Regions from separate parts of the Ramlibacter sp. AN1133 genome, predicted to be linked through region 2. Evidence: predicted binding sites of a transcription regulator. Region 2 holds the regulator's gene; each other region holds the start of a gene.
What was found. Region 2 encodes sigma-54, which starts transcription at its own class of promoters, with help from an activator protein. Its sites were predicted from a motif close to TGGCANGNAANCTGCTTT; they were not measured.
Positions count from the first base shown of each region.

Region 1: glnA (type I glutamate--ammonia ligase) is a predicted target of sigma-54. The motif match lies at 4,412-4,429, and genes of this name have one in related genera.
Region 3: WG923_RS03365 (TorF family putative porin) is a predicted target of sigma-54. The motif match lies at 3,995-4,012, and genes of this name have one in related genera.
Region 4: WG923_RS24025 (CmpA/NrtA family ABC transporter substrate-binding protein) is a predicted target of sigma-54. The motif match lies at 3,782-3,799, and genes of this name have one in related genera.

Region 1 covers NZ_JBBKTQ010000004.1:258,343-265,299, forward strand. Annotated here, with positions in the region: gene WG923_RS07445 (sterol desaturase family protein) at 1-559, shown strand, start outside; gene WG923_RS07450 (YdcF family protein) at 610-1,221, shown strand; gene WG923_RS07455 (nucleotide sugar dehydrogenase) at 1,352-2,518, opposite strand; gene WG923_RS07460 (EI24 domain-containing protein) at 2,621-3,478, shown strand; gene WG923_RS07465 (competence/damage-inducible protein A) at 3,456-4,271, shown strand; gene glnA (type I glutamate--ammonia ligase) at 4,486-5,907, shown strand; gene WG923_RS07475 (hypothetical protein) at 6,138-6,668, shown strand; gene glnL (nitrogen regulation protein NR(II)) at 6,619-6,957, shown strand, end outside.
Region 2 covers NZ_JBBKTQ010000037.1:23,268-30,224, forward strand. Annotated here, with positions in the region: gene WG923_RS28690 (THUMP domain-containing class I SAM-dependent RNA methyltransferase) at 1-1,060, opposite strand, end outside; gene WG923_RS28695 (RNA polymerase factor sigma-54) at 1,057-2,640, opposite strand; gene lptB (LPS export ABC transporter ATP-binding protein) at 2,657-3,442, opposite strand; gene lptA (lipopolysaccharide transport periplasmic protein LptA) at 3,442-4,101, opposite strand; gene WG923_RS28710 (thiol:disulfide interchange protein DsbA/DsbL) at 4,210-4,860, opposite strand; gene WG923_RS28715 (SPOR domain-containing protein) at 4,929-5,582, opposite strand; gene argS (arginine--tRNA ligase) at 5,585-6,957, opposite strand, start outside.
Region 3 covers NZ_JBBKTQ010000002.1:188,145-195,101, reverse strand. Annotated here, with positions in the region: gene WG923_RS03385 (methyl-accepting chemotaxis protein) at 1-73, shown strand, start outside; gene WG923_RS03380 (copper-binding protein) at 105-410, shown strand; gene WG923_RS03375 (methyl-accepting chemotaxis protein) at 551-2,272, shown strand; gene WG923_RS03370 (YifB family Mg chelatase-like AAA ATPase) at 2,299-3,834, opposite strand; gene WG923_RS03365 (TorF family putative porin) at 4,055-4,801, shown strand; gene glnK (P-II family nitrogen regulator) at 4,824-5,162, shown strand; gene WG923_RS03355 (ammonium transporter) at 5,197-6,747, shown strand; gene WG923_RS03350 (aldose 1-epimerase) at 6,860-6,957, shown strand, end outside.
Region 4 covers NZ_JBBKTQ010000023.1:1,467-8,423, forward strand. Annotated here, with positions in the region: gene WG923_RS24005 (LysR family transcriptional regulator) at 1-544, shown strand, start outside; gene WG923_RS24010 (class I SAM-dependent methyltransferase) at 549-1,190, opposite strand; gene tsaD (tRNA (adenosine(37)-N6)-threonylcarbamoyltransferase complex transferase subunit TsaD) at 1,282-2,322, opposite strand; gene WG923_RS24020 (nitrate- and nitrite sensing domain-containing protein) at 2,362-3,576, shown strand; gene WG923_RS24025 (CmpA/NrtA family ABC transporter substrate-binding protein) at 3,936-5,228, shown strand; gene ntrB (nitrate ABC transporter permease) at 5,239-6,102, shown strand; gene WG923_RS24035 (ABC transporter ATP-binding protein) at 6,114-6,957, shown strand, end outside.

The sequences.
Region 1 (6,957 bases), on a different contig from region 2:
CTTCGACTACTGGATCCACCGCGGCCAGCACCGCTTCGACTGGTGGTGGAGCCTGCACTCGCTGCACCATTCGCAGCGCTCCATGACGATGTGGAGCGACAACCGCAACCACCTGCTCGACGACCTGATCCGCGACAGCCTGATCGTGATCCTGGGCCAGCTGATCGGCGTGGGGCCCGGCCAGTTCATCGGGCTGGTGGTGATCGCGCAGCTGAGCGAAAGCCTGCAGCATGCCAACGTGCGCCTGCATTTCGGCTGGCTGGGCGAGCGGCTGTGGATCAGCCCGCGCTACCACCGGCTGCACCACAGCATCGGGATGGGGCACGAGAACGACGCCGTCAGCGGCGAGCACCTCGTCTACGGTCACAGCCCCGCGATGGGCGGGCACAACTTCGGCGTCCTGCTGCCGTGGTGGGACATGCTGTTCGGCACCGCGAACTTCGAGCTGCGCTACGACCCCACGGGCATCCGCGACCAGGTGGAGACGGGGCGGGAGTATGGGCGCGGGTTCTGGGAGCAGCAGAAGCTGGGGTTGTTGCGGCTGATGGGGCGGGCCTGAGCGGCCAGGTGCGGCGGGCGCTTCGAGCGGGTCTTCCCTTGGCGGTCCTGGTGGCTGTCGTCTTCCTGGCAGGCACCGAAGCCGGGGCGAGATTCCTCCTTTCCTTCGTGCACGATGACTCCCCGGCCGTTCGCAAGGAGCAGGCGGCGCAAGCGCAGGCCATCGTCGTCCTGGGCGGCAACCGGGACCGGGTGCACGAGGCTGCCCGGCTGCATTCGCTGACGCGGCTGCCCATCCTGCTGGCAGGCAAGGGCACCGGCGATTCGCCCTACGAGGCGGAATCGGAAAAGATGGCGTGGATGCTGCGCACGCAGCACGGCATCGAGCCGCGCTGGGTGGAGAAGCACTCGGTGAACACCCATGAGAACGCCCAGGAGTCCTGGTGCCTGCTGAAGGCCGAGGGCGTGCAGCGGATCGTGCTGGTCACGCATGCGAAGCACATGGCGCGTGCCCGATACGAATTCCGGTGGGCCGGGTTCACGGTGGTGAGCGACCCGATCCCGGATCCCTCTGCGCCGCCGCCGCGCCCGTCCGACTTCGTTCCGGGCCAGGCTGGCTGGCGCAGCGTGGTCCGGGCGCTCGATGAATACCGCGATCTCGCCTTTGCGGTCGTGGAGGACCTGGTCACCGAGCCGCGCTGCGGCACGGGTGCGGCGCCTTGACCTCTCTCCCTCTCCCTCTGGGAGAGGGCAGGGGTGAGGGCAAGCGGCGCCTGATCCGCCGCGGTGAGAGGTCACGGCCGCGCGTGCCCTCACCCCGCCCCTCTCCCAGGGGGAGAGGGAGGAAAACCATTCAATCCGTGCCGAACAGGTCGCGGGTGTAGACCTTCTCCCGCACGTCCTCCAGCTCCACCGCCGGGCGGTTGGCGATGATCACGTCGGCTTCGCGCTTGAAGCGCGCCAGGTCGCGCAGCACGGGGGAGTTGAAGAACACGTCGTCCTTCAGCGCGGGCTCGTACACCATCACGTGCACGCCCTTGGCCTTCAGCCGCTTCATCACGCCCTGCACGCTGCTGGCGCGGAAGTTGTCGGAGCCCGCTTTCATGACCAGCCGGTACACGCCCACCACCTTGGGCTGCCGCCGCAGGATGTTGTCCGCGATGAAGTCCTTGCGCGTGCTGTTCGCCTCCACGATGGCGCCGATCAGCGTCTGCGGCACGTCGCGGTAGTTGGCCAGCAGCTGCTTGGTGTCCTTGGGCAGGCAGTAGCCGCCGTAGCCGAAGCTCGGGTTGTTGTAGTGGTTGCCGACGCGCGGGTCGAGGCAGACGCCGTCGATGATCTGGCGCGGGTTCAGCCCGTGGGTCACGGCGTAGCTATCGAGTTCGTTGAAGAACGCGACGCGCATCGCGAGATACGTGTTGGCGAACAGCTTGATCGCCTCGGCCTCGGTGCTGTCCGTGTGGAGCACCGTCACGTCCGGCTTGCGCGAACCGCGCACCAGCAATTGCGCGAAGGTGCGGGCGCGCTCCGAGTCCTCGCCGATGACGATGCGGCTCGGATAGAGGTTGTCGTGCAGGGCGCGGCCTTCGCGCAGGAACTCGGGGCTGAAGAAGACCTTGGCGGCGGGAAAGCGCTGCCGCAGCGACTCGGTGAAGCCGACGGGCACGGTGGACTTCACCACCATCACGGCCTGGGGGTTGATGCGCAGCACGTCCTTCACCACCGACTCCACCGAGCTGGTGTTGAAGTAGTTGGTCTGCGGGTCGTAGTCGGTGGGCGTGGCGATCAGCACGTACTGCGCGCCGGCGTAGGCCTCCTGCGGGTCCTGCGTCGCGCGCAGGTCCAGCTTCTCGCTGCGCAGGAAGTGCTCGATGTCCGGATCCTCGATCGGCGAGTGCCGCGCGTTGATCATGTCCACCTTGGACTTCGCGATGTCGAGCGCGACCACCTGCTGGTGCTGCGCGAGCAGGACGGCATTGGCGAGGCCGACGTAGCCGGTGCCTGCGATGGCGATTTTCATGGGGGGATTGTCCCCGATTCGAGCGCTGAGTTCGTGGCGCGGAGCGCCCCCACCCCGGCCCTCCCCCGGAGGGGGAGGGAGAAATACATACACTCACCGGCCATGTCCCTGTTCCTGGATTCCTTCTGGCGCGCCGTCTTCTATTGCCTGCACCCGCGCGTGATCGGCCTGTCCCTGCTGCCCCTGGTGCTGATGGTCCTGGCCGCCGGCGGCCTGGGCTACTTCTTCTGGGACAACGCGGTGAACACCGTGTTCGTCTGGCTCGAATCGACCGAGTGGATGGAGAGCCTCACGCGCTGGCTCGCCGCCATGGGCTTCGGCAGCCTGAAGAACGCCCTGGCGCCCCTGCTGGTGATCTTCGCCATCACGCCGGTGCTGGTGGTGGTGGTGCTGTTCCTGGTCGCGGTGATGATGATGCCGGCGGTGGTGAGCCTGGTCGCGCGCCGGCGCTTTCCCGAGCTGGAGCGCCGGCACGGCGCCTCCTTCACGCGCAGCGCGCTGTGGTCCTTCGGTTCCACGCTGCTCGCGGTGGTCGCGCTCCTGGTGTCCTTGCCGCTGTGGTTCATCCCGCCGCTGGTGCTGGTGCTGCCGCCGCTGATCTGGGGCTGGCTCACCTACCGCGTCATGGCGTTCGACGCGCTGGCGGACCACGCCAGCGGCGATGAGCGCAGCCTCGTCTTCCGCGGCCACCGCATGTGGCTGCTGTTGATGGGGGTGGCCACGGGCTACCTCGGCGCGGCGCCCAGCATCGTGTGGGCGTCCGGCTGGTTCTTCGCCGCGGCCTTCCCGATCCTCATCCCGGTGGCGATCTGGATCTACACGCTGGTGTTCGCGTTCGCCTCGCTGTGGTTCGCGCACTACTGCCTGGCCGCGCTGGACCAGATGCGCGCGCGGCCGGCTCCGGAACCCGACCCTGCCACCCCGCTAGCATTGCGAAATGACCGCCCCAGCCCGCCCTGACATCGGCCTCATCATCGTCGGCGACGAAATCCTCTCCGGCAAGCGCGCCGACAAGCACCTGCCCAGGCTGGTCGAACTGCTCACCGAGCGCGGCCTGCAGCTCGGGTGGGCCGAGTACGTGGGCGACAAGCCCGAGCGCATCACGGAAACGCTGCGGCGCGCCTTCGCTTCGGGCGACATCGTGTTTTCCTGCGGCGGCATCGGCGCCACGCCGGACGACCACACCCGCCAGTGCGCCGCCCGCGCCCTGGGCGTGGAACTCGCCCTGCACCCCGAGGCCGAAGTCCTGATCCGCGAACGCATGCAGGACGTGGCCAGGGAGCAGGGCGTGCCCTACGAGCCGGACCGCCCGGACAACATCCACCGCCTCAACATGGGCGTGTTCCCGAAGGGCGCGGCGATCATCGCCAACCCGTACAACAAGATTCCCGGCTTCACGGTGGGCACGGTGCACTTCGTTCCGGGCTTTCCGGTGATGGCCTGGCCGATGATGCAGAACGTCCTGGACACCTTCTACGCGCACCTGTTCCAGCGCGGCGCGTACGTCGAGAAGTCCGTGATCGTGTTCGGCTCCATGGAGGCCACCCTGACGCCCCTGATGGAGCAGGTGGAGCGCGAGCACCCCAACGTGAAGGTCTTCAGCCTCCCGAGCGTCGACCATCCGACCTACGGCCGCCACATCGACCTGGGCGTCAAGGGCGAGCCGGACCACGTCGAACCGGCGTACCGCAGTCTCCTCGACGGCCTGAACGTCCTGAAAGTCCGCCTCGGCCCCGAATTGGTGCGCCCCTGAGGCGCACCATGGCGGTGCATGCGAAAATTTGCACCGCCGAGGTGCACTGTCGCGTTGAAACCGCAAGCGTCCAGTAGGGAAAAGGCATCAGATTGCGGGACAATCCTCGAGCTTTGTGGCGTGCCGCGTGCACCAGCTTTTGGCACAGAACCTGCATCCCCGCAAGCCGCACTTTGCGTTCACAACCAACCAACCATCCCCCAGGAGAAACCTGATGGCAGCAGCCAAGAGCGTCGCAGACGTGATGAAGATGGTGAAGGACAACGAGGTCAAGTTCGTTGACTTCCGCTTCACCGACACGCGCGGCAAGGAACAGCACGTGACCGTGCCCGTGTCCCACTTCGACGAGGACAAGTTCAGCAGCGGTCACGCCTTCGACGGCTCGTCCATCGCCGGCTGGAAGGGCATCGAAGCGTCCGACATGCTGCTGATGCCGGACCCGGCCACCGCCAACATCGACCCGTTCTTCGAAGAGACGACCATCATCCTGTCGTGCGACGTGCTGGAGCCGGGCGACGGCAAGGCCTACGACCGCGACCCGCGCTCGATCGCCAAGCGCGCCGAGGCCTACCTGAAGGCCTCCGGCTTCGGCGACACGGCCTTCTTCGGCCCCGAGCCCGAATTCTTCATCTTCGACGACGTGCGCTGGAGCGACGACCCGTCCGGCTCCTTCGTCGAGATCGACGAGTACGAAGCCCCCTGGAACACCGGCAAGAAGCAGGAAGGCGGCAACAAGGGCCACCGTCCCACCACCAAGGGCGGCTACTTCCCCGTGCCCCCGGTCGACAGCATGCAGGACATGCGCGCCGAGATGTCCCTGATCCTCGAATCCCTGGGCATCCCGGTCGAAGTGTTCCACCACGAAGTGGCCGGCGCCGGCCAGAACGAGATCGGCACCCGCTTCAGCACCCTGGTGCAGCGCGCCGACTGGACGATCCTGCTGAAGTACGTGGTGCACAACGTCGCTGCCGCCTACGGCAAGACGGCCACCTTCATGCCCAAGCCGATCGTGGGCGACAACGGCTCCGGCATGCACGTGCACCAGTCCGTGTGGAAGGACGGCAAGAACCTGTTCGCCGGCGACGGCTACGCGGGCCTGTCCGAGTTCGCGCTGTACTACATCGGCGGCGTGATCAAGCACGCGCGTTCGCTGAACGCCATCACGAACCCCGGCACCAACAGCTACAAGCGCCTGGTGCCCGGCTTCGAGGCGCCGGTGAAGCTGGCCTACTCGGCCCGCAACCGCTCCGCCTCGATCCGCATCCCCTACGTGGCGAACCCGAAGGGCCGCCGCATCGAGGTGCGCTTCCCCGATCCCACGATGAACCCCTACCTGGGTTTCGCCGCCATGCTGATGGCGGGTCTCGACGGCGTCGAGAACAAGATCCACCCGGGCGAGGCCGCCACGAAGGACCTGTACCACCTGCCGCCGGAAGAAGACGCGAAGATCCCGACCGTGTGCCACAGCCTCGACCAGGCGCTGGAGTACCTGGACCAGGACCGTGCCTTCCTCACCAAGGGCGGCGTGTTCACGGATTCGATGCTGGACGCCTACATCGAGCTGAAGATGCAGGAAGTCACCCGCTACCGCATGACGACCCACCCGGTGGAGTTCGACATGTACTACTCGCTCTAAAGGCGGGAATCGCTGGGGTTCGCGCGCTGCGCGGCTCACCGCCAGCCTACCGGTTTGCTTCACGTAGGCTGGTGGTGACGCGCGAAGCGCAGGAACCCCAGCAAATCACCAAAGGGCGACTTTTGTCGCCCTTTTCCATTTCAAATCAACACCTTATTTGCCAATCTGCAGAGTTTGCGTGATACTGAAAGGCCGTCCCCTGCGCATCTTGGGATGCGAGGAGCACCCGCATGAAGCTGTATTACGCCCTGATTCCCCTGGCGGCCCTGGCCTTCGCCACGCAGGCCGATGCGCAGACGAAGATCTTTCGCTGCGGCAACACCTACACGAACGACGAGGCCGTCGCCCGCGCGCAGAACTGCAAGCTGGTCGAGGGCGGCAACGTCACGGTGGTCACGGGCACGCGCGTCAACGGCAATGCCCCGCAGGAGAACACGCGCGCGCGCGCGCGTGACAACGTGGCCACCGCGCCCCAGACGGCCGGCTCCGGCGGCCAGCGCGTGGATGCGGGCGAGCAGAAGGCCCGCGACAACGATGCGCGCGCGATCCTCGAAGCCGAACTGAAGAAGGCCGAGGCCCGCCAAGGCGAGCTGCTGCAGGAATGGAACAAGGGCGAGCCCGAGAAGCTCGGCCCCGAACACCGCAACCACCAGAAATACCTCGATCGCGTCGCCGAACTCAAGGCCGCCATCGAGCGCAACGAGAAAGACATTGCCGGCCTCAAGCGCGAGCTCGGGCGCGCCACCAGCGCCGCCCGGTAAAGGCCGCTTCCAGGCCTTCGACCTGCTGGCCACGCTGGTGGCCGTGGTGCGCGGCGACGGCACGGTGCTGTTCGCCAATTCCGCGCTGGAAGACGCCCTGGGCCTGTCCCGCCGCACCATCGAGGGCGCCAGCCTGCTGCCCCTGTTCGCCGAGCCGCACATCCTGCGCACCGCGCTCGACGGCGCGCGCATCAACGAATACGCGGCGCTGCGCTACGACACGCGCCTCGTGCGCCAGCAGGGTGAGGCGCTGCCGGTGCACGTGGTGCTGGCGCAGACCGACGTGCAG
Region 2 (6,957 bases):
GCTGCGCGAAGAAATCGCCGGCCTGCTCCATCTGCGCCTGCTCGCGGCCGCCGCGGCCGGGGCCCGCGATGCCGCCGGCTTCGATGCGCTCGCCGTAGGGAGGATTGAGCAGCAGGATGCCGGGCGTCTCGCTCGGGGGCATGCGCTGCAGGGCGTCGCCGCCGCGCAGCTGCACGACGTCCGCCACGCCCGCGCGCTGCGCGTTGCGCTGCGCGAAATCGACCATGCGGAACGCGACGTCGCTGCCGAAGATCGGCGCCGCCGGCGCGCGCCGCGCGGCCTGCGCCTGCGCCTTCAGCGCGGCCCATTCGCCGGCGGCATGCGTGCGCAGCCGCTCGAAGCCGAAGCGCCGCAGCAGGCCGGGCGCGATATTGCAGGCGAGCTGCGCCGCCTCGATCACGATGGTGCCGCTGCCGCAGCAGGGGTCGTACAGCGGCACCGTCGCGTCCCAGCCGCTGGCGGCGAGCATCGCCGCCGCGAGGGTTTCCTTCAGCGGCGCCTCGCCCTTGTCCTCGCGCCAGCCGCGCTTGAACAGCGGCTCGCCGGAGGTGTCGATGTACAGCGTGAAGGCCTCGGCCGCGAGGTGGCCGAAGATGCGCACCGCCGGCCGCTGCGTGTCGACGTCGGGCCGCACGCCGCCGCGGTTGCGGAAGCGGTCGGCCACGGCGTCCTTGATGCGCAGCGCCGCGAAGTTCAGGCTCTTGAGCGGGCTGTGCTGCGAGGTCAGTTCGATCTTGAAGCTCTCGCGCGGGGTGAACCAGTCTTCCCAGGGGATGGCGGAAGCGGCCTCGTAGAGGTCCTGCTCGGCGCGGTAGGGCAGGTGGGCGAGCTGCACCAGCACGCGCTGGGTGAGGCGGCTGTGCAGGTTCAGGCGCATCACGTCGGGCCAGGCGGCGGTCACCTGGATGCCGCCGCGGGAGACGCGCAGGTCGGAGCGCCCCCACCCCTGCCCTCCCTCGGAGGGGGAGGGAGGAATGCCCAGGATGCGCGCCACTTCTTCGGCCAGCCAGGTTTCGACTCCGGCCGCGCAGGGCAGGAACAGCGAGAAGGTATCGGTCACAGGGCCTTGCGCAGGTTGGCGGGCGCGATGCGCAGCGCCTCGCGGTACTTGGCCACCGTGCGGCGGGCGCACTCGATGCCCTGCTCCTTGAGCATCTCGGAGATCTGGCTGTCCGACAGCGGCTTCTTCGTGCTCTCCGCCGCCACGAACTGCTTGATCAGCGCGCGCACCGCGGTGCTCGAGGCATTGCCGCCGGTCTCGGTGCCGAGCGCCGAGCCGAAGAAGTACTTCAGCTCGAAGGTGCCGAAGGGCGTGGACATGTACTTGGCCGTGGTCACGCGCGAGATGGTGGATTCGTGCAGGCCCAGTTCGTCCGCGATCTCGCGCAGCACCAGCGGCCGCATGGCGAGCTCGCCGTGGATGAAGAAATTGCGCTGGCGCTCCACGATGGCGGTGGACACGCGCAGGATCGTGTCGAAGCGCTGCTGGATGTTCTTGATGAACCAGCGCGCCTCCTGCAGCCGCTGCTGCAGCGCCTGGTGGCCCTCGCCCTTGTGCGCCTTGAGCGCGCCGGCATACACGTCGTGCACGCGCAGGCGCGGCATCACGTCGGGATTGAGCTGCACCCGGAAGTTGGCGCGCGAGCCCTTGCCGATCTGGGTGACGAGCACGTCCGGGATGACGATGTTGCGCTCGACGTCGATGAAGCGCCGGCCCGGCTTGGGCTCCAGCCGCGTGATGAGGCCGATGGCCGAACGCACGTTGGCTTCCGACTCGCCGCACATCTGCGCCAGCCGCTTGATGTCGCGCTTGGCCAGCAGGTCGATCGACTGCTGGCAGATCTTGATGGCGGCGGCGCAGGCCGCGATGTCGTCGTCTTCCTCGTTCTGCTGCATCGCCTTGAGCTGCAGCGTGAGGCATTCGGCGAGGTTGCGCGCACCCACGCCCGCCGGGTCGAGCGTCTGCAGCAGGCGCAGCGCCACCGTGAAGCGGTGCACCAGTTCTTCCTGCTGCTCCAGGTCGTCGGGCGCCAGCCCCGCGGCCAGTTCCTCCAGCGGCTCCTCGAGGTAGCCGTCGTCGTTGAGCGATTCGATCAGGAAGCGCAGCGCCATGCGGTCTTCCTCGCCCAGGCGCAGCGACAGCGCCTGCCGGTGCAGCCAGGACTGCAGCGATTCGACGCCGCGCGCCAGGTCGGTGGCGTCGACTTCGTCGTCCTCGCCGCCGTTGTTGCGCTTGGCCGCCGGCGCCTCGCCGCCCCATTCGCCGTCGTCCGGCACGGTTTCGGTGCTGCCGTCGCCTTCCCAGTTCGGCTCGCTTTCGGCGCCGGCGAACTCGGCGGCCTCCGGCTCCGCCTCCGAGGCGGTGGAAGTCGACGAAGTGGTCGCGATCTCCTGCGGCCCGACATTGCCCTCGAAGCCGGTCTCGGGTTCGTCCGCCGCCGGCCGCTGGTCGGCCGCGGCAATGCCGAAGTCCTCCGCGGCATCCTCGCCCTGCACGTCCAGGAAGGGGTTCTCGTCCAGCATCTGCTGGATTTCCTGCCCCAACTCCAGGGTGGACAGCTGCAGCAGCCGGATCGACTGCTGCAGCTGCGGTGTCAACGCCAGATGCTGGGAGACACGAAGTGCCAGTCCCTGCTTCATTTTTAGCCCCGCTCCCTCACATGCGGAAGTGTTCGCCCAGGTACACCCGGCGCACGTCCGCGTTGTTCACGATATCAGCCGGCGTGCCCTGGGCGAGCACCCGTCCCTCGCTGATGATGTAGGCGTGGTCGCAAATGCCCAGGGTTTCCCGCACGTTGTGGTCGGTGATCAGGACACCGATCCCGCGTGACTTCAGGAAACTGATGATGCGCTGGATCTCGATCACCGCGATCGGGTCGATCCCGGCGAAGGGTTCGTCCAGCAGGATGAACCTCGGTTGCGTCGCCAGCGCGCGCGCGATCTCGACCCGCCGCCGCTCGCCGCCCGACAGGGCCGGCGCCGGCGAGTCGCGCAGGTGGTCCACCCGCAGGTCCTGCAGCAGGCTTGTCAGGCGCCGCTCGATCTCCGCCGAGGGCAGCGCCTTGCCGTCCGGGCCGCGCTGCAGTTCCAGCACCGCGCGCACGTTTTCGGCGACGCTGAGCTTGCGGAAGATCGAGGCCTCCTGCGGCAGGTACGACAGGCCCAGGCGCGAGCGGCGGTGGATCGGCATGTGCTCCACCGACTTTCCGTCGATCGAGATCTCGCCGCCGTCGGCGCGCACCAACCCCACGATCATGTAGAAGGAGGTCGTCTTGCCGGCGCCGTTGGGCCCGAGCAGTCCGACCACCTCGCCGTTGTCGACCGCCAGCGAGACGTCCTGCACCACGGTGCGGCCGCCGTAGGACTTGCGCAGGTGGCGCACTTCCAGCCGGCTGGCGACCTCCACCGGCGCCTCGATCTCGACCGTCTCGGCGTCGCCCATCAACGGGTCTCCGGCGGCAGGGCCGTGGAAGAGCGCAGGCGCGCGGATGCGGCCGGCTGCGGCGCCGGCAACGTGGGCGTGGCCCGGGCGCCTCCAGCGGCCGGGCCCGAGGCCGCGGCCCGCGGCGCCAGCGTGGCGCGCACGCGGCCGCCCGGGTTGGACGGCGTCCCGCCTGCCGAGGCGCCGCCTTCCACCGTGAACTGGTCGTTGGTGTTGTCGTAGGTGATCACGGAGCCGCTGGTCTCGTCGTTGATGGTGGCGCCGCGCAGGCGCCGCATCTCGGCGCGGCCGATGAACTTCACCTTGTCGGCCTTGCCGTCGTATTCGATGGTCTCCGCCTCGCCCTCGATGTACTCGTCGACGCCGTCGCGCTTCTGCTTGAAGTAGGCCTGCTTGCCTGCCTCGGCCGTGACGGTGCCGAACTGGAAGCCCTCGGGGTCCTGCTTCACGACCATCTTGGCGCCGCGGATGATGATGGTGCCCTTGGTCACCACCACCTTGCCCGTGAAGATGCTCGTCTGCTGGAGGTCGTCGTAGCGCAGCGAATCCGCCTCGACGTTCATGGGCTTGTTGCGGTCCGCGCGCTCGGCACCGGCCGGCGCCATGCCGGCGAGGCCGAGGAGGAGTGCAAGCGTGAGGCTGGCGGTCTTGTTCTTCATAGAGGCACGAATCTTGCTGCGATTGTATCCATCCGAGACGAAAAAGCCCGCATGCGCGGGCTCTTTCGACGACCGGCAACACCCGCCGGGGCGGGCTGGCGTGTCTTTTTACTTGGACTTGCGGGCTTCGGCCACGAGATAGTCCACGACCTGCAGGACGCGGTCCATGTTGCCGGCCATGTCGCCGTCGGTGATGTAGCGGCCGGCCACGCCCATGGAGGGCACGCCCTGCACTTCGTACTGGTCCTGCAGCTGCTTGGCGCGGCGCGCCTTGGCCTGCACCGAGAAGGAGTTGTAGATCTCCTGGAACCTGGCGCGGTCGACGCCGTTCTTCTCGACGAAGGCCAGGATCAGGTCTTCCCGGTTGGTCGGCTGGCGCTTGTTGTGGATCTCGTCGAAGACCTTGGCGTGCACCTCGTCGACCTTGCCCATGGTTTCCAGCGCGTAGTACAGGCGCTGCTGCGGCACGAAGTCGTCGCGGAAGGCCACCGGGACGCGGTGGAAGTAGACGTCCGGCGGGAGCTTCTTCGTCCAGGCCGTGAGCTTCGGCTCGAAGGCGTTGCAGTGCGGGCAGCTGTACCAGAAGAACTCGATCACCTCGATCCTGCCGGCCGGCGCATCGCTCGGCACGCGCTTGTCGAGGCTGCGGTACTGCTTGCCGTCCTCCGGCTTGGACTGCGCCAGCGCGAGGCCCGGCAGGCCCAGGGCGGCGGCGCCGAGCGTGACGCCGGTGGCGACCGTGAATTCCCGTCGATTCATTGCGTTGTGACTCCTTGAACACCCTCTGAGCCGGGCCCGGCGGGCTTGGTTCCGCAGGCTACGCCCGGTTAACGCTGCACCCGCACCAGCGCGGTCTCGAAGCCGCCCTGGTCCAGCTTTTCCTTCTGCCGGTCGGCGTCGTCCTTGCTGTTGAAGGGGCCGATGCGCACCCGGTACACCTGCCGGCCGGACTGCTCGCGCTCGGTCACCTTGGCTTCCACGCCCATGAGGGACAGCTTGGCGCGCTGCGCCTCGGCGTCCTCGGGGGTGCGGAAGGCGCCGGCCTGCACGAAATAGAAGAACGGGTCGCTGCCGGGGCCGGCCTTGGCCGTGGCCAGCTCGCCCAGCGGGTCGGCGGGGGCCGGACGCCCCGCCACCGCCGGCGGCAGGGGCTCCTTGTCCCTGGGCTTTTCCGCTTCCCTGGCCGACGCGGGCGCCTTGGGCGCCTCCGCCGACGGCGTGCCGGGCGCGGGGGCCGCGACGCCCGGCGCCGGCGGCAGCGGCTTGGCCGGGTTCTTGCCGTACAGGGGCGCGTTGGGATCCCAGTTCTGGTTCTTGCGGGACTCCGCCGCGTCCTGCTCCGCGGAGCGGCTGGGGCCCTTGTTCAGGAACGGGACGGGGACCTTGGTGACGTAGACGGCCACCGCCAGGGCGGCGGCGAGGCCGAGGACCACGCCGATGATGACGCCGACGAAGGTGTTGCCGCTTTGCTTTGGTTTCATGCTCACATCTTGTGGGGGGCACTCACCCCCAGCACAGCCAGTCCATTGTGCAATACCTGCGCACAGGCGGCCACGAGGGCCAGCCGTGCCTTCTTCAGGTGCTCGTCGTCCACCAGGATCCGTTCGCTGTCGTAATAGGAGTGGTACGCCGCCGCCAGCTCGCGCAGGTAGAAGGTGATGTCGTGCGGGGCGAAATCGGCCGCCGCCGCGGTGAGCACCTCCGGATAGCGCGCCAGCTGCAGCATCAGGTTCAACGCGGCGGGGTGCTCCAGCGACGACAGGTCGGCCCCGGAGAGCGTCGCCACGGCGCCGCCCCAGGCGGCCAGCACCGAGCAGATGCGCGCGTGCGCATACTGGACGTAATACACGGGGTTGTCGTTGTTCTGCGCCAGTGCCAGGTCGACGTCGAAAACGTATTCGGTGTCCGGCTTGCGCGACAGCAGGAAGAAGCGCACCGCGTCCTTGCTGGTCCACTCGATCAGGTCGCGCAGCGTCACGTAGCTGCCGGCCCGCTTGGAGATCTTCACCTCCTGGCCGCCGCGCATCACGCGCACCATGGTGTGCAGCACGTAGTCCGGGTAGCCCGCGGGGATGCCGACGCCCGCGGCCTGCAGGCCGGCGCGCACGCGCGCGATGGTGCCGTGGTGGTCGGTGCCCTGGATGTTCACGACCTTGGTGAAGCCGCGCTCCCACTTGGTGATGTGGTACGCGACGTCCGGCACGAAGTAGGTGTAGCTGCCGTCGCCCTTGCGCATCACGCGGTCCTTGTCGTCGCCGTACTCGGTCGACTTCAGCCACAGCGCGCCCTCGTGCTCGTAGGTCTTGCCGTTGTCGCGCAGGCGCTGCACCACCGTGTCGACCTTGCCGCTCGTGTACAGGCTCGATTCGAGGTAGTACTGGTCGAAGCGCACCGCGAAGGCCTGCAGGTCCAGGTCCTGCTCGTGGCGCAGGTAGGCCACGGCGAACTGGCGGATGCCGTCGAGGTCGTCCACGTCGCCGCTGGCGGTGAACGCGCGGTCGTCCGACTTGACCGTCTTCTTCGCCAGGAAGTCGTTGGCGATGTCCTGGATGTAGTCGCCGTTGTAGGCCGCCTCGGGCCACTGGGGGTCGCCGGGCTTGAAGCCCCTGGCGCGCAGCTGCACGCTGGTGGCCAGCGTCTGGATCTGGACGCCGGCGTCGTTGTAATAGAACTCGCGGTGGACGTTCCAGCCCTGGGTGGCGTACAGGTTGCACAGGGCGTCGCCGAGCGCCGCCTGGCGGCCGTGGCCCACGTGCAGCGGGCCGGTGGGGTTGGCCGAGACGAATTCGACCAGCACGCGCTGGCCGTGCAGCGGCTGCTGGCCGAAGCCGGCGCCGGCGGCGAGCGCTTCGCGCA
Region 3 (6,957 bases), on a different contig from region 2:
GCAGCAGGCGCGGCGGCTGGCGCGCGCGTCCGCGCTGCCGGCCCTGGACGCATGGCAGGCGGTGCCGCAATGAGCGCACCCCGATACGGACAAAGGAGAACGCAATGAGAAACGCAGCCCAGACCCTGACGGTCACGATGCTGCTGGCCCTGGCGGCCGGCGTGGCGCCCCCGCTGGCGGCGCAGGGGGAGTACAGCCTGGGGGAGGTGCGCAGCGTCGACAAGGACAAGCGCCAGGTCGTGATGAAGGCCGGCGAGGTCAAGAGCATCGACATGCCGCCCATGACGATGCCCTTCCACGTGCGCGAGGCGAAGATGCTGGACCAGCTGCAGCCCGGCGACAAGGTGAAGTTCCGCGCCATCAACGACGCGGGGAAGTTCACCATCACCGAGATGCTGCCGGCGAGGTAACGGCGCGCGCCGCGCGCTCGCGCCGGCGCCGGCTGGCGTGCCCACCCCCGGTGGGCCCGTCCGTCTTCCGCACGCTTGACGAACCTCAGTTCGGCGGAGCCTGTCCGGGGGCATGCTCCAGCCGGAACGAAGGAGATGCGATGCGCAATGCACCACGCCGACCCGAGGGGGCCGCGGCCGACGCCGCCGCGCCCGTTCGCCTGTTCTCCCGCCTTGCCATCGGCCAGCGCCTGGCCGTCGGCTTCGCCGCCGTGCTGGTGGCGTTCGGCGCGCTCTGGGCGCTGGCCGCCATCAACATCGAGCACGCCAGGGGCCTGAGCAGCGAGGTCACGCTGCGGCACGACCAGACCGCGGCGCTGGCGCAGGCCAACGGCGCCGTCTGGGCGCTGCGCGCGCACCTGGCGCAGGGGCTCGCGGCCCCCGATGCCGCCACGCGCCAGAAGACGGCGGAGCAGGCTGCCGCGACGCGCAAGCAATTCGACGCGGCGATGTTCAACTACAAGCAGGCCGGCGAACTGAGCACCGGCGAGGCCGCGCTGCTGCGCGAGCTGGGCGGCGCCTTTGACCGCCTGAGCGAGGCGCGCGGGCCCTGGTTCGAGCTGCTGGACGCGGGGCGCAACGAGGAAGCGCTGAAGCTGGCGGGCGAACGGATCCAGCCCGCCGGCGCGCAGGCGGTCGATGCGCTGGAGAAGCTGATCGACCTGAAGGACCGCGAGGTGATGAAGGCCGACGACTACTACGGCCTCGAACTAAAGCGCTCGGAATGGTTCGTCCACTTCGTCGGCGTGGCGGTGCTCGCCGGCGCCGCCGCCGTGATCCTGCTGCTCACGCGCTCCATCACGCGGCCCCTGCGCGAGGCCGTGGATTCGATCGAGGCGGTGGCGCGCGGCGACCTCACGCGGCCGATCCGGGTCACTTCGCGCGACGAGGTCGGGCAGCTGCTGGCGGCGCTCGATACCATGCAACGCAGCCTGAAGGCGCTGGTGGGCGAGGTGGTGGGCGGGGCGCGTGCCGTCGCCGACACGAGCGCGCAGATCGCGCAGGGCAACGTCGACCTGTCGCAGCGCACCGAGGAGCAGGCCAGCACGCTGGAGGAAACCGCCAGCTCGATGGAGGAGCTGACGGCCACCGTCAACCAGAACGCCGAGAACGCGCGCCAGGCGAGCCAGCTCGCCGTCGGTGCCTCGGAAGTGGCGACCAGGGGCGGCGAGGCGGTGGGCAACGTGGTGCGCACCATGGACGGCATCTCCGCCTCGTCGCGCAAGATCGCCGACATCATCGGCGTGATCGACGGGATCGCGTTCCAGACCAACATCCTGGCGCTCAATGCGGCGGTGGAAGCGGCGCGCGCCGGCGACCAGGGGCGCGGCTTCGCCGTCGTGGCGGCGGAGGTGCGCAGCCTGGCACAGCGCAGCGCGGGTGCGGCCCGCGAGATCAAGGCGCTGATCGGCGGCTCGGTGCAGCAGGTGGAGGCGGGCTCGCGCCTGGTCAGCGATGCGGGCGCGACGATGCAGGAGATCGTTTCGGCGGTCGCGAAGGTCACCGCGCTGGTGACCGAGATCGCGGCGGCGAGCCAGGAGCAGAGCCAGGGCATCGCGCAGGTGACGAGCGCGGTCTCGCAGATGGACCACGTCGTGCAGCAGAACGCGAGCCTGGTGGAAGAGGCGTCGGCAGCCACCGAGGCCATGAAGCAGCAGGCCGCGGCGCTGGTGGGCGCCGTCAGCCGCTTCCGCATCGGGGACGCAGCAGCAGGCGCGCCGCAGCCGGCGGTCCCTGCCGCGGCCGCGCCGCCGCCGACGATCGCCTTCGTGCCCGCCGTCGCCGCATCGGCGCGCGGCGACGGCCATTGGCAGGAGTTCTGAGCGCTGCGCGTACCCCGCCGGCGGGATCAGAGTCCCGCCGGCAGCACGCGCCGGTACTGCACCGCCTCGGCGACATGCACGAGCTCCACCCCGCCTGAAGCGGCGAGGTCCGCGATCGTGCGGGCGACCTTGAGCACGCGGTGCGTCGAGCGCGCGCTCCAGGCGAGGCGCGCCGAGGCGTTGCGCAGGAACTCCGAGGCCTTGCGTGCCAGGCCCGCGTGTTCGTCGATCTCCGCGCCCTGCAGTGCATGGTTGGCCTTGCCCTGGCGCCGCAGCGCCCGTTCGCGCGCGGCGACGCAGCGCGAGCGCACCGGCGCGCTCGCCTCGCCCGCGGGCGCATCGAGCAGCTCGCCGGACGCGAGCGCCGGCACCTCCACGTGCAGGTCGATGCGATCGAGCAGCGGCCCCGACAGCCGCCCCTGGTAGCGCGCGACCTGCTCCGGGCTGCAGCGGCAGGCGCGGGCCGATCCCAGCCAGCCGCAGGGACAGGGATTCATCGCGGCCACCAGCTGGAAGCACGCCGGGAACTCGCTGCGGCGCGCGGCGCGCGCGATTGTGATGCGGCCGGTCTCCAGGGGCTCACGCAGCGCTTCGAGCGCCGCGCGCGGGAACTCCGGCAATTCATCCAGGAACAGCACGCCGTGGTGCGCCAGCGAGATCTCGCCCGGGCGCGGCGGCGAGCCGCCGCCCACCAGCGCCACCGCGCTCGCCGAATGGTGCGGCGACTCGGTGGGCCGCTGCGACCAGTGCTGCAGGTCGAAGCGGCCGGCGAGGCTCGCCACCGCGGCGCTCTCCAGCGCCTCGGGCACCGTCATCGGGGGCAGCAGGCCGGCGAAGCGCTGCGCCAGCATCGACTTGCCCGCGCCGGGAGGGCCGACCAGCAGCAGGCTGTGGCCGCCCGCCGCCGCGATCTCCAGCGCGCGGCGCGCGCCGGCCTGGCCCTTCACGTCCGCCAGGTCGGGATAGCAGGCCGACACCGGCGGCGCGCTGGCCGCCAGCCGCGTCCAGCCGCCCGGCTCCTCCACGACCGGCGCCGCATCGGAAGCCGGCGTGAAATGGCGCACGACGTCGAGCAGGTGCCGGGCGCGGATCACGTGTGCATCGGGGACCAGCGCGGCCTCCTCCGCGCTGCCCGGAGGCAGCACCAGCCGCGCCACCACGCCGCCCGCGTGCAGCGCCAGGCTGGTGGCCAGCGCGCCGCGCACCGGCCGCAGCTCGCCTGACAGGGACAGCTCGCCCGCGAACTCGTGGCCCGCCAGCCGCGCGCCGTCGATCTGCCCGCTGGCGGCCAGCACGCCGATGGCGATGGGCAGGTCGAAGCGGCCGCTGTCCTTGGGCAGGTCGGCCGGCGCGAGGTTCACCGTGATCCTCTTGTTGTGCGGGAACTCCAGCCCCGAGTTCAGCAGCGCCGAGCGCACGCGTTCGCGCGCCTCCTTCACTTCCGTCTCGGCCAGGCCCACCAGCGTGAAGTTCGGGAGGCCGTTGGCGAGGTGAACCTCGACCGTGACGGCGGCGGCTTCCAGCCCGACCAGGGCTCGGCTTTGCACCAGACAAAGGCTCACGTGAGGGCTCCTCCCTATTCAGGTGCATGTCGGGGACTGGTGCGCGCGCGCCCTACCGCATCGCACCGCGCTGGTGCGGCGGCGCACGGCATCGCGCCCTTCAAGCGGTAACGAATGGCGACGACGGCCCGATGACGCACCGTTTCATCCCTCCGGGCGATGGCATGCGTCCTGCTAACTCCTCCTGCAAACCATCAACAAGCGAACGGAGAAAGATTCAATGAAAGCGAAACTTGCGGTGCTGGTCTCGGTGCTCGCTGCCTCGGGCGCTGCGATGGCGCAGGCCACCAAGCCGCCCGAGCCCGACTACACGCTGTCGTACAACGTCGGTGCCGTCACCGACTACCGCTACCGCGGCATCTCGCAGAGCCGGCTGCGCCCCGCGCTGCAGGGCGGCATCGACTTCGCGCACAAGAGCGGCTTCTACATCGGCACCTGGGCGTCCACCATCAAGTGGATCAAGGATGCGGGCGGCGACTCGAACGTGGAGATCGACCTGTACGGCGGCTACAAGACGACCTTCAGCGGCGTCGGCATCGACGTCGGCCTGCTGCGCTATTACTACCCGAACAACAACCTCGCGGTGAATGCCGACACCACCGAGGCCTACATCGCCGGCTCGTGGGGCCCGGGCACGCTGAAGTACTCGCACGCGATCACCAACCTGTTCGGCTTCGGCAACAGCGAAGGCAGCGGCTACCTGGACCTGAGCGCCACCTTCGAGCTGCCCTGGTACGGCCTGACGCTCACCCCGCACGTCGGCCACCAGCGCGTGAAGAACAACTCCTTCGTCTCGTACACCGACTGGGCCCTCACGCTCGGCAAGGACTTCGGCAACGGCTTCAGCGCTTCGCTCGCCTATGTCGACACCAACGCGAAGACCGATCCCGTCCTCGCCTACCCCTCCCCCAGCGGCAAGAACCTGGGCCGCGCGGGCCTCGTCGCGGGCGTGAAGTACTCCTTCTGAACCTGCGCTCCTGGAGCACACCATGAAACTCGTCACCGCCATCATCAAACCCTTCAAGCTCGACGAAGTGCGCGAGGCGCTCTCGGCCATCGGCGTCCAGGGCATCACCGTCACCGAGGTCAAGGGCTTCGGCCGCCAGAAGGGCCACACCGAGCTGTACCGCGGCGCCGAATACGTCGTCGACTTCCTGCCCAAGGTGAAGATCGAGGCGGCGGTGGCGGACGACCTGGTGGAACGCGTCATCGAGTCGGTCGAGGGCGCCGCGCGCACCGGCAAGATCGGCGACGGAAAGATCTTCGTGTACGACCTCGAGCAGGTCGTGCGCATCCGCACCGGCGAGACCGGCAAGGAAGCGCTCTGAAGCACCCCCACAACATTCCCGAGAGAGCACTGACATGAAGACATTCCTCGCTTCCCTGGGCCTCGGCCTGGGACTGCTGATCGGCAGCGCGACGGCCCTCGCGCAGGCGCCTGCCCCGGCCACCGCACCGACCGCGGCGGCTGCCACCGCGGCGCCCGCCGAAGCCGCGGCGCCCGCGGCCGCCACCGCTGCGGCCGCCGACGCCGGCAAGGCTGCCGCGCCCGCGGCCGCCACCGCCGCTGCGCAGGCCACCGCCACCACCGCGCCGGCGCCGGTGCCGAACAAGGGCGACACCGCCTGGATGACGGTCGCCACGCTGCTGGTGATCCTGATGACGATCCCCGGCCTGGCCCTGTTCTACGGCGGCCTGGTGCGCAGCAAGAACATGCTGTCCGTGCTGATGCAGGTGTTCGTCGTCACCGCGCTGATCTACGTGCTGTGGGCCATCTACGGCTACAGCGTGGCGTTCACCGCGGGCACGCCGTTCATGGGCGGGTTCAGCAAGATCTTCCTGGCGGGGATCACGCCGGACTCGGTCGCCGCCACCTTCAGCAAGGGCGTGGTGATCCCGGAGTTCTCCTTCATCACCTTCCAGGCCACCTTCGCGGCCATCACCTGCGCGCTGATCGTCGGCTCCTTCGCCGAGCGCATCAAGTTCTCCGCGGTGCTGCTGTTCTGCGCCCTGTGGTTCACGTTCAGCTACCTGCCGGTCGCCCACATGGTGTGGTACTGGGACGGCCCGGACGCGATCACGGATGCCAAGTCGCTGGAAGCCGTCACCGCCGCCGCCGGCTGGCTGTGGGCCAAGGGCGCGCTGGACTTCGCCGGCGGCACCGTGGTGCACATCAACGCCGGCGTGGCCGGCCTGGTGGGGGCCTTCGTGCTGGGCAAGCGCATCGGCTACGGCAAGGAATCGCTGGCGCCGCACAGCCTGACGCTGACCATGGTCGGTGCCTCGCTGCTGTGGGTGGGCTGGTTCGGCTTCAATGCCGGCTCCAACCTGGAAGCCACCGGCGTCGCCGGCCTCGCCTTCGCCAACACGCTGTTCGCCACCGCCGCCGCCACGCTGTCGTGGATCGCGGGTGAAGCGCTCTCCAAAGGCAAGGCCTCCATGCTGGGTGCCGCTTCGGGTGCCGTCGCCGGCCTCGTGGCCATCACCCCCGCCTGCGGCTTCGTCGGCGTGATGGGCGCCATCGTGATCGGCCTGCTGGCCGGCCTGATCTGCCTGTGGGGCGTCAATGGCTTGAAGCGCCTGCTCGGCGCCGACGATGCGCTCGACGTGTTCGGCGTCCACGGCGTCGGCGGGATCCTGGGTGCGCTGCTGACGGGCGTGTTCGCCTCGCCTTCGCTCGGTGGCGTCGGCATCTACGACTACGTGGCCAACAAGGTCGCGGCCGACTACTCGATCGGCAGCCAGGTCTGGATCCAGTTCCAGGGCGTGCTGACCACCATCGTCTGGTCCGGCGTGGTCTCCTTCGCCGCCTACAAGATCGTGGACCTGCTCGTCGGCCTGCGGGTCAGCGAGGAAGAGGAACGCGAAGGCCTGGACATCAGCAGCCACGGCGAAACCGCCTACAGCCGCTGATCCCACGGCAGCAAGAATCTCCTTTGGATGTTCGGCCCGCTTCGGCGGGCCGTTTTTTTTGCCCGGCGGCCGCGCGCGCACGGGCACAATGGCCCAAAAGGAGACACTGCCCATGATCGAACTTCGTGCCGGACGGTTGCGCTGCGAACTCAAGCCGGAGCTCGGCGGCTGCATCGCGGGCCTGTGGCTCGATGGCGATCCGGTGCTGCG
Region 4 (6,957 bases), on a different contig from region 2:
CGCGCGGCACCCGCGCCTGCGGCTCGAACTCGAAGTGGGCGACCGGCTGGTCGACATGGTGCGCGAAGGGATCGACATCTCCATCCGCACCGTCAACGCCTTGCCGGACAACGTCGTCGCGCGGCAGATCGGCGCGCTGGGCCGCGCGCTCTATGCCGCGCCCTCGTATGCCCAGGCGCACGGCCTGCCGTCACGCCCGGAGGAACTCGCGGCGCACGCGCTCGTCACCAACAGCGCCGTGACGATGCTCAACGACTGGCCCTTCCGCGTCGACGACGAGGCCTGGAGCTACGCCGCGCGCGGCCAATGGCGCGCCAACGACTCCGGCATGGCGGCCCAGATGGTCCTGCAGGGCCTGGGCATCGGCCGGCTCAATACCTGGGTGGGCGATGCGCTCGTCGCGCAGGGCCTGCTGGTGGAGGTGCTCGCGGCGTTCATCGACCCGCAGCCGGTACCGGTCTATGCCGTGACGGCGCCGACGCGCCACCGCCTGCCGAAGATCAAGGCCTGCCTCGATTACTGGGAAGAGTGGTTCGCGCGCTGAGGCGTCACATCGGCTTGCGGGCGATCATCCCGATCACCGCCGAGCGCCCCTTGTGCCCGGTGCCTTCGGCGAGGTCGAGCTCGTACTCCTTGAGCTCCAGGATCTCGAGCCCGGAGAAGGCCTCGCGCAGCAGTTCCGGCGTGTACATGTGCGATTCGAACGGCGGCCCGCCCGTGCGGTACTCCAGCTGCTTCGGCGTGTACCCCTGCAGCACCACCCTGCCCCCGGGCTTGAGGCAATCCACCATGCCGCGGAAGATGCGCGCGCGCAGTTGCGGATCGGCGAACTGGATGAAGATGGCGATCACGCCGTCGTAGAGGCCGCGGGGCCACTGCAGCGTGGCGATGTCCGCCACCGCGAAGTTGACCTTCACGCCGGTGATGCGGGCGAAGTCGCGCGCCTTGCGCACGCCCACCTCGGAGATGTCGAAGGCATCGACCGTCAGGCCCTGCTGCGCCAGCCACACGCTGTTGCGGCCCTCGCCGTCGGCGACGGAGAGCACGCGCTCACCCGCCTCCCAGAGGAAGGCGTGGTCGTGCAGCCACGCATTGGGCTCGGTGCCGAACAGGTAGCCGGTTTCGGAGAAACGCCGGTTCCACGTGCCGGCGGGGTCCTCGAAGGCGGAGGGCGAGGCCGAATCACTCATGCTTTCATCTTAGGCAAGGCTTGCTGTCGCGGCGCTTGCAGGAAACCCGCGCTCCGCCGGACGGCAGAGCACAAGCAAGGCCGTGTTGCGCTCAGGCTGCGAGGGCCTGCAGGGGCCAGCGCGGCTTGACGTCGAAGGCATAGGAGGCCGTGGCCTCCTGCACGCCGGACTGCAGGCGCATGGCCGCGGCCAGGGCGATCATGGCCCCGTTGTCGGTGCACAGGGACAGCTCGGGATAGTGCACGCGCACCCCGCGCCTGGCGCAGGCAGCGTCGAGCTGTTCGCGCAGCCGCCGGTTCGCGCCGACGCCGCCGGCCACGACGATGCGCTGGCCGCCACTGCGGTCGAGCGCGGTCAGGGATTTTCTTACCAGGACCTCGACGATCGCTGCCTCGGTGGAGGCCGCGAGGTCCGCCTTGCGGGCCTCGAGGGCGTCGCCGAGCTTGTGCACCTGCGTGAGCACGGCCGTCTTCAGGCCGGCAAAGGAGAAGTCGAGGTCGCCGCTGTGCAGCAGCGGGCGCGGCAGCTTGAAGGCCGCCGGGTCCCCCTGCTGCGCGAGCCGCGACAGCGCCGGCCCGCCCGGATAGCCGAGGCCCATCAGCTTGGCCGACTTGTCGAAGGCTTCGCCGGCCGCATCGTCGATGGTTTCGCCGAGCATGGAGTAGCGGCCCACGCCGTCGACCTGCATCAGCTGCGTGTGGCCGCCCGAGACGAGCAGCGCGATGAAAGGGAAGGCGGGCGGGTCCGCACTGAGGAAGGGCGACAGCAGGTGGCCTTCGAGGTGGTGCACGCCGAGCACCGGCCGGCGCAGCGCCGCGCCCAGCGCGCAGGCCACACCCGCTCCCACCAGCAGCGCGCCCGCCAGCCCGGGGCCGCGCGTGTAGGCGACCACGTCGACGTCCGGCAGGCCCCGCTGCGCCCGGGCCAGCACCTCCTGCGCCAGCGGCAGCACGCGCCGGATGTGGTCGCGGCTGGCGAGTTCCGGCACCACGCCGCCATAGGCCTGGTGCATCTCGATCTGGCTGTGCAGCGCGTGCGCGAGCAGGCGCGGCACGCCGGGGCCGTCCGCCTGCACCAGCGCGACGCCGGTTTCGTCGCAGGAAGACTCGATACCCAGCACCAACATCCGCACGAGTCTACCCGCGGCATGGTTGTTGCTGTGATCCTGGGGATGAAATCCGCAACCAGCTTCCTCCTCGCCGCCCGCCAGAGCGAGATCGCCGAACTCGAGGAGCTCGCGCGCACCAGCGAGCTCGTGGGCGTGACCGGCCGCTTCATCCACGCCCTGCAGCGCGAGCGCGGCATCTGCAACATCTTCCTCAGCTCGCATGGCAGCCGCTTCGCTTCGCAGCGCCTGCGCCAGGTGGAGGAATGCAGCCAGGTCGAAAGCGAGGTGCGCGCGCAGCTCGAGGCGCTGGAGACGGATGCCCACCGCGTGCGCAACGGCTCGCGCCTGTTCAGCCGGGTCGCGGTGGTGCTGCACGCGCTGGACGGCCTGCCGGCGCTGCGCGCGCGCATCGCGCGGCAGGCGCTGTCGGCGCGCGATGCGACGGCGGCCTACGTGAAGCTCGTGACCGGCCTGCTCGGGGTGGTCTTCGAGGCCGCCGACAGCGCCAGCGATCCGAAGGTCTCGCGCGCGCTGGTCGCGATGTTCAACTTCATGCAGGGCAAGGAGCTGGCGGGGCAGGAGCGCGCGCTGGGCGCCGGCGTGTTTGCCGCCGGCTACATCGACGCCTCGGGCCAGCAGCAGTGGCGCCACCTGATCGAGTCGCAGCAGGCCTGCTTCCAGGTGTTCACCGACTTCGCGGACACCGAGGTGCTGCGCGCCGACCAGGCGAGCCGCGACCCGGCGGCGCTGGCCGAACTGGAGCGCCTGCGCCGCATCGGCTGCAGCACGCGGCGCGAACTCGATCCGAACCTGAGCCAGGCGTGGTACGAGTGGGCCACGCGGCGCATCGACACCATGCGCGCCGTGGAGGACGTGCTGGCGCGCCACCTGCGCGAGCTGTGCGAGGCGCGCATCGCGCAGGCCCGCTCCGAACTGCGCGACCAGCGCGCCATGCTCGATGCGCTGGCCACCGATCCCTCCGCCGAGAGCAGCGCCAGCTTCGGCCCGCACCTGGAACGCTCGATCTTCGGCATGGTGCAGGAGCAGGCGCGGCGGCTGCAGGAGATGAGCGACGAGCTCGATGCGGTGCGCACCTCCCTGAACGAGCGCAAGGTGGTGGAGCGCGCCAAGGGCTTGCTGATGGCGCACCGGCAGATGACCGAGGACGACGCGTACAAGGCCCTGCGCCAGATGGCCATGAACCAGAACCGCCGCATCGTCGACGTCGCCGAAGCGGTGCTGTCGCTCGCCGAAGTGCTGCCGGGCGGCTCCGGCTGAAGCACTGCTGCGGTGCACAAGAACAGTGCGCCGTGCCCTGTGTCGAGGCACTGGAAAAACCGAAATGCCGGACGCAGAGGACGCGAAGGGTACGCAGAGGACGCAAAGAAGACAAAGAAAGCTTGAAAGGTTTTCTTTTGCGTCCTCTGCGTACCCTTTGCGCCCTCTGCGTCCGGATGTCCTGACTTCCCTCCCACTTCTCACTTGGCACGCTTGCTGCATAGGTGACTCCGAACGGGCGCTAACGACGGCGCGCTGCACAAACCGAACACCTGGACAACGGCGTCCATCCCTGCGTGCGCGCAAGCCCGCAGTGCGATGGGCGCCGTTTCGTTTTTCTCTCGCAACTGGAGCTGACGATGCAAGACAACACCAACACGGTCTCCCGCCGGTCCCTCCTGCAGGGCGCGGCGGCCGCCACCCTCGGGAGCGCCTTCCCGCACATCGTGATGGCGCAAGGCACCGCGCTCGAGACCCGGGCCGCCAAGCTGGGCTTCATCGCCCTCACCGACGCCGCGCCCCTGTTCGTGGCCGTCGAGAAGGGCTTCTTCAAGAAGCACGGCATGACGGAGGTGGAAGTCGCCAAGCAGTCCTCCTGGGGCGCCACGCGCGACAACCTGGTGCTGGGTTCCAAGAGCGGCGGCATCGACGGCGCCCACATCCTCACGCCCATGCCCTACCTGATCACCACCGGCGCGGTGACGGCCAACAACGTGCAGGTGCCGATCCACATCCTGGCGCGGCTGAACCTCGGCGGCCAGGGCATCTCGGTGTCCAGCGAATACAAGGACCTGAAGGTCGGCGTCGACACCAAGGCGTTCAGGAAGGCGCTGCTGGACAAGCGCCTGAAGACCGGCAAGCCGGTGAACGCCGCGATGACCTTCCCCGGCGGCACGCACGACCTGTGGATCCGCTACTGGATGGCCGCGGGCGGCGTGGACCCCAACCGCGACATCAACACGATCGTGGTACCGCCGGCGCAGATGGTCGCCAACATGAAGGTCGGCTCCATGGACACCTTCTGCGTCTGCGAGCCCTGGAACCTGCAGCTCATTCACCAGAAGATCGGCTACACCGCGCTCACCACCAGCGAGATGTGGATGAACCACCCGGAGAAGGCGTTCGCGATGCGCGCCGACTACGTGCAGGCCAACCCGAACGCCACCAAGGCGCTGCTCAAGGCCGTGATGGAAGCGCAGATGTGGTGCGAGGACGCCAAGAACCGCGCCGAGGTGGCCGAGATCTGCTCGCGCCGCCGCTGGATCAGCGCGCCGGTGGAAGACATCGTCGATCGCATCAAGGGCAATTTCGACTACGGCACCGGCCGCGTCGAGGGCAACAGCAAGTTCCAGATGCGCTACTGGAACGACCACGCGAGCTACCCGTTCCAGTCGCACGACCTGTGGTTCCTCACCGAGAACCAGCGCTGGGGCTACCTGCCTCCCAACCTCGACACCAAGGCGCTGATCGCCAGGGTGAACCGCGAGGACCTGTGGCGCGCCGCCGCCAAGGAACTGGGCGTCGCGGCCAAGGACATCCCGGGCTCCACCTCGCGCGGCGTGGAGAAGTTCTTCGACGGCAAGGTGTTCGATCCGGCCAACCCGAAGAAGTACCTCGACTCGCTCGAGATCAAGACCGTCAAGAGCGCCTGAGGAGCCACGCATGCGAACCGCCGACACCGTCGAACCGATCCGCCTGCCGGCGCCCGTGGCGCCCGGGCTCCTGCGCACCTGGGCCGCCGATGCGGCCAGGGGCTTCATGGCCTACGTGCTGCCGCCGCTGGTGATCCTCGCGCTGCTGCTGATCGTCTGGCAGGCGCTGGGCTCGCGCCCGGGCGCCGCCCTGCCCGCCCCGAGCAAGGTGATCCAGGACACCTGGGAGCTGATCGTCCACCCCTGGTACGACCGCGGCGGCAACGACGTCGGCATCGCCTGGCAATTGCTCGCCAGCCTGAAGCGCGTGGCCTACGGCTACTCGCTGGCGGTGCTGGCCGGCGTGAGCCTGGGCGTGCTGGTGGGCCAATCGACCTGGGCGCTGCGCGGGCTCGACCCGCTGTTCCAGGTGCTGCGCACGGTGCCGCCCCTGGCCTGGCTGCCGATCTCGCTGGCGGGCTTCCGCGACGGGCACCCGTCGGCGATCTTCGTCATCTTCATCACGTCGATCTGGCCGATCATCATCAACACCTCGATCGGCATCCGCAACATTCCCGAGGACTACCGCAACGTCGCCAAGGTGATCCGGCTCAATGGCGTGGAGTACTTCGCCAAGATCATGCTGCCGGCGGCCGCGCCCTTCATCTTCTCGGGGCTGCGCATCGGCGTGGGCCTGTCGTGGCTGGCGATCATCGCCGCGGAGATGCTGATCGGCGGCGTGGGCATCGGCTTCTTCATCTGGGACGCGTGGAACTCCTCGCGCATCAGCGACATCATCCTGGCGCTCGTCTACGTCGGCCTGGTGGGCTTCACGCTGGACCGCATCGTCGCCTTCGTCGGCCGCAAGGTCACCCGCGGCACGGCCGCCTCCTGAGGACCCCCGCCATGAGCAATGCCTATCTCTCGCTGTCGCGCGTCGACATGACCTTCGCCGGCCCCAACGGCGGCAACCCGGTGCTCAAGGGCATCGACCTGGCCGTGCAGCGCGGCGAATACATCTCGCTGATCGGCCATTCCGGCTGCGGCAAGTCCACCGTGCTGAACATCGTGGCGGGCCTGCTGAAGGCCACCTCGGGCGGCGTGCTGCTGGACAACCGCGAGGTCAACGCGCCGGGGCCGGACCGCGCCGTGGTGTTCCAGAACCACTCGCTGCTGCCCTGGCTCACGGTCTACCAGAACGTGGAGATCGCGGTCGGCAAGATCTTCCGCGACACGCGCTCGGCGGCCGAACGCAAGGAGTGGATCCTGCACAACCTGGCGATGGTGAACATGTCGCACGCGCTGGACCGGCTGCCTTCGCAGATCTCCGGCGGCATGAAGCAGCGGGTGGGCATCGCCCGCGCGCTGGCGATGGAGCCCAAGGTATTGCTGCTGGACGAACCGTTCGGCGCGCTCGATGCGCTCACCCGGGCGCACCTGCAGGACGAGGTGATCCGCATCCAGTCGGAGCTGGGCAACACGGTCATGATGATCACGCACGACGTCGACGAGGCGGTGCTGATGTCCGATCGCGTGGTGATGATGACCAACGGCCCGTCGGCCACCATCGGCCAGGTCATGGACGTGCCGCTTCAGCGTCCGCGCAACCGCATCGCGCTGGCGGAGGACAAGGTCTACAACCACTGCCGGCAGGAGATCCTGTCCTTCCTGTACGAGAAGCAGCGCAAGGTGGAGCCCATCGCGGCACGCGCGGCGGGCGCCTTCTCGAAAAAGGAAAAGGCCGCCGCTT